3 regions of the Bacillus sp. es.036 genome follow, and region 2 is predicted to be linked to each of the others. Evidence: riboswitches for the same ligand, from Rfam matches in the RefSeq annotation. Region 2 holds a riboswitch; each other region holds the start of a gene.
The links. A riboswitch is a leader RNA that binds a small molecule or an ion and turns the genes downstream of it on or off. The one in region 2 is predicted to bind lysine.
Positions count from the first base shown of each region.

Region 1: it holds a riboswitch for lysine, as region 2 does, so the genes downstream of both, ATG70_RS11585 (aspartate kinase) here and ATG70_RS13755 (Na+/H+ antiporter NhaC family protein) in region 2, are expected to answer to the same signal.
Region 3: it holds a riboswitch for lysine, as region 2 does, so the genes downstream of both, lysA (diaminopimelate decarboxylase) here and ATG70_RS13755 (Na+/H+ antiporter NhaC family protein) in region 2, are expected to answer to the same signal.

Region 1 is NZ_PDIZ01000001.1:2,253,725-2,255,931, reverse strand. It holds gene uvrC (excinuclease ABC subunit UvrC) at 1-576, shown strand, start outside; lysine riboswitch at 656-844, shown strand; gene ATG70_RS11585 (aspartate kinase) at 1,075-2,207, shown strand, end outside.
Region 2 is NZ_PDIZ01000001.1:2,702,286-2,704,492, forward strand. It holds gene ATG70_RS13755 (Na+/H+ antiporter NhaC family protein) at 1-819, opposite strand, end outside; lysine riboswitch at 969-1,149, opposite strand; gene yunB (sporulation protein YunB) at 1,221-2,000, opposite strand; gene ATG70_RS13765 (YunC family protein) at 2,142-2,207, opposite strand, start outside.
Region 3 is NZ_PDIZ01000001.1:1,813,349-1,815,555, reverse strand. It holds gene ATG70_RS09290 (spore germination protein) at 1-851, shown strand, start outside; lysine riboswitch at 898-1,084, shown strand; gene lysA (diaminopimelate decarboxylase) at 1,184-2,207, shown strand, end outside.

The DNA of each region.
Region 1 (2,207 bases), 450 kb from region 2:
GATGGAAAACCAAAGAAAAATGAATATCGAAAGTATAAAATAAGAACGGTTGATGGTCCAAATGATGTAGGATCAATGAAGGAAGTTGTTAGAAGAAGATATTCGAGAGTGTTAAAGGAAAGTGGACCACTCCCTGATTTAATTATCATTGATGGCGGTATTGCTCAAATACAAGCAGCAAAAGACGTCCTTGAGAATGAGCTTAGTCTTGAAATTCCGGTTTGCTCTCTTACTAAAGATGAGAAACATAAAACGTCTCACCTTCTTATTGGTGATCCTCCACAGGGTGTATTCTTGCCAAGAAATAGCCAAGAATTCTATCTTTTACAGCGAATTCAGGATGAAGTGCATCGGTTTGCTATTACATTTCATCGGCAGCTTCGAGGTAAATCAATGCTTAAATCAAGCCTTGATGACATCCCAGGTATAGGCGAGAAAAGAAAAAAGAAGTTGTTGAATCATTTTGGATCCATTAAAAGGATGAAAGAAGCAACTGCAGAAGATCTTCATAATGCCGGATTACCAATGAATGTAGCGGAGGAAGTTGTGGCTCGATTTGAAAATCAATCAAATTAATTTTCAAGAACATCTTGCGGCATTCACGTAAGTTCGTTATAATGAGTGAAATTTAATAGTTCCACACTTCGAAAGTTGAAGTGATGGTAGAGGCGCAAAAACCATTAGTAAGCTTACGGGAGAGTGTTAAGACTCGTTGATCGTAGTTGAAAGGGGAATTTGCCGAAGTGGAAAGGCGCTTATCCGTCTGAAACTGGATCTGTATTGAATAAATGCAGAGCTGTCATCCAATACCTACCCGGGAATTGGATGGAGAACTATCTCACATAGGGACGTTTTCTTGGATTTGTTATGAAAACAACAGTGAGGTTTTTCTCATTGTTGTTTTTTTATACTTTAATAGCGAAAAGAAACATTAAAGTATATAAAAAAACAGAGGCATCGCTTTTTATTGGCGAAGCAATTTATCCATTTCGACTCTTAAATTCGTGAGTATGAGTAAGATGCGAGTAAAACGCATAGGGATAACCAAGCTGTATGAAAGAAAGGATGGAGAGAGTGGGACTACGTGTATTGAAATTCGGAGGTACGTCTGTTGGAGATGTAGACAAAATTAAAAATGTTTCCAAAAGACTAATGGAAGCTGTAAACAATGGAGACGAGGTTGTAGCAGTTGTTTCCGCGATGGGGAAAACAACGGATGAACTTGTGGGGTTATCAAAAGGAATTACTTCTAAACCATCTCCAAGAGAGCTTGATATGCTCCTCACGACTGGTGAACAGGTGACAACAGCACTTCTTTCAATGGCCTTAAATGAAGAAGGATACGATGCTATTTCACTAACAGGCTGGCAGGCTGGAATTAAAACCGAAACGTTTCATGGTAATGCAAGAATTCTTGATATAGATGCTTCCCGGATGAATCAACACCTTGCTGAAGGGAAAATCGTGATTGTTGCAGGATTCCAAGGACTAACAGATACATCTGACATTGCAACGCTTGGCCGCGGTGGTTCTGATACAACAGCTGTCGCAATTGCAGCCGCTCTTAAGGCAGATCGTTGTGAAATCTATACGGATGTAGATGGCGTATATACGACCGATCCTCGCTACGTAAAAGGTGCAAGAAAGCTTTCTACCATTTCATACGATGAAATGCTTGAGCTAGCCAATCTTGGAGCTGGTGTTCTGCATCCGAGAGCGGTAGAATTCGCAAAAAACTACAATATTCTGCTCGAGGTACGCTCGAGTTTTACAAATGAACCTGGAACGCTAATTGAGGAGGTCGTATCAATGGAACAAAATTTGGTGGTTAGAGGTCTTGCTTTTGAAAGTAATGTTACAAAAATAACAATTTCAGGTTTACCGAATGAGCTTACAACGCTCCCATCTCTATTTTCATCCCTTGCTTCAAATGGCATTAACGTAGATGTGATCATTCAAAGCACAGGAGAGAAAAATACAACGAGCATCTCGTTTTCAATTGAAACTGCTTCTCTCGAGTTAACGCTAGATGTCCTTCGTCGTATCAAAGTGAAACTTCCTTATGAACATATTTATCATGAATCAGATCTAGCTAAAGTATCAATAGTCGGATCTGGTATGATTTCAAATCCAGGCGTTGCCGCACAGATGTTTGAGGTGCTTGCTGAACATGGAATTGAAATGAAGATGGTAAGCACATCAGAAAT
Region 2 (2,207 bases):
CAGCATGATGATCGGCCATGCAAGATCTGCTACTTTTCCTTTTTTACTTTCAGGAAGACCCGTTGTTTGACCAGGTACGGCACCTTGATTGGGATCGAGAACCTCTCCAGTCTTCTGGGCACGATCTTCATGAACCTTCATTGCTTTTAAGTTGATATCAAAATAACTCACAAAGAAAACCATGGCTAGAGCAAAGAGAGCGTATAAGTTCATTGGAATCATTCTGATAAACGCTTCTAATGCGCCAACGCCTGTAATACTATGTGTTGCTAGTACGCCACCAATAAGTGCGATAATATAAGCACCCCAGCTTGAAATCGGGGAAATAATACACATCGGTGCTGCTGTGGAGTCAATAATATAAGCAAGTTTTGCCCTTGATACATTATGCCTGTCCGTAATCGGTCGACTCACATTACCAACGGCTAGCGAATTAAAGTAATCATCAATAAAAATAATAATACCAAATACGGCTGTTACAAGCTGTGCGCCAACTCTTGTTTTGACGCGTTTCATCGCCCATTCACCAAAGGCACGACTTCCACCTGACATCGAGATAAAGGCTGTCATCATTCCTAATAAAAGTAAGAAGAAAATAATGTACATGTTCCAAGTATTTAAGCCACCGCTCTCGGAATCAATAAAAATCCCTTTCACGATTGTATAAATTTCATTTAATGATCCTGGCACACTCCAATTGTTGATCATAAGTGCACCAAGAATAATGCCCACTCCAAGTGAAGGAAGCACTTTCCTTGTCACCACTACCATTAGCAAAGCTATGAGCGGTGGAATAATGGATAGAATTGAATTCTCCATGAATATCCTCCTAATAAATAAATGATTGTTATGCAAACCGGAATGGACGCCTACCCCTCAGCCGCTTGTTTCTGAACGCAAAAAAGCGAGCAATGATAGGATTGGTCCTATCATTGCTCGCTTCACCGAGTCAATGTTAAGTGTCCACCCCGATCAGTAGTTCTCCATTACAAGTTAGACTCATAATGACAGTTCGACACTTTTTCAATGCCGCCCCAACATAAATAATGTGACCGTTATTTATGCTTCGGCAGATCTCCCTTTCGATGCTGATCATTGGTGTCATTCTCCCAACACGTACTCATGAGGATCTGCTCCTCTACCTCATCGTATAAGATAAGGAACAATATTAAGTTCAGTTTTAAAGTATACCTTACTTTCTCTCATCCTGCAATTGTAGATTATTCCATATCATCAATTTGAATAGATGGAGTAGGTAACCCACCTTCTGAACCATTGTTATAGAAGTTTGGTACTTCACCTGGAATAATCGTTAACAAAACGGGAATATCCGTCGTCACCACATCAGAATCCGTAGCAAATGGGATAACGATTTTTACTTTCACTTCAATGTGAACCCGAATGTCGACAGAAATATTATTAATACCAACTGGTTCAATTGTACTTTTATAATCAGACTTCACTTCACCGATCGCTGTGAAACGCACAGGAACTTTTGGTCCCATATTGGCAAGTAACGTGTTATCAAACGCCTGACCAATTGGAATATAATGAATGATCCCATTATCCAACGATGTTTGATCATCCACTTCAAGCTCCACACCATTTTGTTCCGCCCAGTAATCTAACGTTCCGTCTTCCACACTTTTTAGAAATCGCTGTACTTTTTCCGTTGATTGCGCAAGCACCTGAGTAACTGCCCTTTGATTGATCTGAACTCGCACCAACTTTCCTTCATTGTCAGTCACTTCTTTTATTAACGAATCTTGATAATTATCTACTTCTTCAGCCATCTTCTGATTAATGGCTTCGTTAATCGCTATTGTTGCGATCCGATTCGTCTCGGTACGGGCAATTTCAATCAGTGTAGGCTTTATTCCTTTTTCAACGATCCATAGCCCCTGGACCGTCATAAAAATGAATAGTAGGAAGGAGATGACAAACACATAACGAAAGGGAAGCGGCCCCTTTCTAAAGAATTTTCTACGAGTTCGAAACAACATGAACCCTCCCTTCTCTTCCTCATGTATATGCCATGAAAGAGAGAAGTATGGACAATTTCTCCAGAATGCTACTTCCCTAGTAATGTGATTTTTTTAATACCAAAGAAAAAAGCCTAAGCAAATTGGCTACGGCTTTTTTCACATCATCTTAAGCATGGCATCTCTGCCCTTTGTGCCGATCTTAATGCCTCGCGCTTCTGCTTC
Region 3 (2,207 bases), 890 kb from region 2:
CAATGGCCGATAAAACGGTAGAAGAGTTTCTTGTGCACCAGGCAGGTAACCCTTTTCCACTTGTGCGATATACGGAAAGGCCTGATGTTGCCGCTACTCATTTACTTGAAGGGCACGTGTTAATCATCGTAGACACTTCACCAAGCGTTATTATAACACCAACTACTTTTTTTCATCATGTTCAACATGCTGAAGAATATCGAGAAGCCCCTTTACCAGGCGCGTTTTTAAGATGGGTCCGATTTGGTGGGATGTTAGCTGCGCTACTCTTGCTACCTCTGTGGTTATTAGCCGTATATGAACCGCAGTTACTGCCTAAAACGATCGACTTTATCGGTCCGAACGATGAAACAAATGTGCCGATATTTGTTCAAATTATTCTTGCTGAAGTAGGGATCGAAACGCTGAGGATGGCTGCTATACACACGCCAACGCCACTTTCCACTGCCATGGGATTAATTGCAGCCGTGTTGATCGGACAGATTGCCATTGATGTCGGATTATTCGTTCCAGAAGTTATCCTATATGTTTCGATTGCTGCAATAGGATCATATGCAACACCAAGTTATGAATTATCGATTGCAAATAAACTTGTAAGGCTTCTACTTTTATTCCTTGTATTTTTCTTTCGAGTGCCGGGATATATGATTGGAATTACGGCAATCATTTTATTTCTTGTTGCGTTAAAACCTTTAAACACCCCCTACTTATGGCCGTTTATTCCTTTTAATCCTAAAGCCTTTATTCAAGTGTTGATTCGTGTATCAGTTCCGCTCACTAAACTACGTCCAAGCATTACAGAATCACAAAATGAAACGAAGCAACCAGACAAACCACTTGCCGAATCTTAAAAAGTATGATAATTTATTTCTTAATTGAATAGACCTCATTGAATGTAATGGGGATAGAGGCGCAAAGCGAATGAGTATGGTGTCGGAGCATAGAATGGAATGCGAGGATGATATCAGAAAGGTCAATTTGCCGAAGTGAGAAAAGAGCCATACTTTTCTTGCTGGGCTGCTGCTGAACAAGTTGCAGACTGTCACTGAAAGAGGAATTTTTTCGGTGGTGAGCTAATCCAACTCGTGAGGATACGGAGAAAACAGCCAATGTATCTATAAAGTTGGCTGTTTTTCTTATTTTGTGGAGGGTTGCTCGCATTCATATCAGCGAGAGGGGAGAAATGATTGTGAATTTATACGGAACGTCAGCAATTTCAGAAGAAGGCCATTTATCAGTTGGAGGCGTTGATACAATAAAATTAAGTGAAAAATACGGGACGGCCTTATACGTTTATGATGTAGCGATGATTAGAGAGAAAGCGCGAGCATTTCGAAATGCTTTTGAACAGGAGAAGGTCAACTACCAAGTAGCCTATGCTAGTAAAGCATTCTCTTGTATGGCAATGATTCAACTTGCTGAAGAAGAAGGCTTAAGTCTTGATGTGGTTTCAGGTGGAGAACTCTATACAGCTTTAAAAGCAGGGTTTCCGGTAGAACGGATTCACTTTCATGGAAATAACAAAAGCGAAGCGGAAATTCGAATGGCGTTAGATGCAAAAATAGGGTGTTTTGTTGTGGATAACTTTTATGAGCTAACGTTACTTGAACAATTAGCGGAAGAGAAAAATGTGGTTGCAAATGTGCTTTTGCGTATTACTCCTGGAATTGAAGCACATACTCATGACTATATCTTAACTGGACAGGAAGATTCAAAATTTGGTTTTGATTTACAAAGTGGTCAAGTGGAACAAGCGGTTGTTCAAGCAACAAGCATGAAAGCTATTCACCTTCTTGGTCTTCATTGTCACATTGGTTCTCAAATCTTTGAAACGAATGGTTTTGTAATGGCTATTGAGAAAATCTATCGTTATCTTGCTACGTGGTTTGAACTCTATGGGTATGAGCCAGAAGTTCTGAACCTAGGTGGAGGGTTTGGAATTCGGTATACTGAAGAAGATCATCCACTCCCAGTTGGAGACTATATCGAGGCAATGGTTAATGCTGTAAGAGCTCAGTTAGGTAATGAAATGAGAATCCCAGAAATTTGGATTGAGCCAGGACGTTCACTCGTTGGAGAAGCTGGCTTGACGTTATATACAGTAGGATCACACAAGAAAGTGCCAGAACTTCGTCATTATCTTGCAGTAGATGGAGGAATGACGGATAATCTGCGACCGGCCCTTTATCAAGCAAAGTATGAAGCAA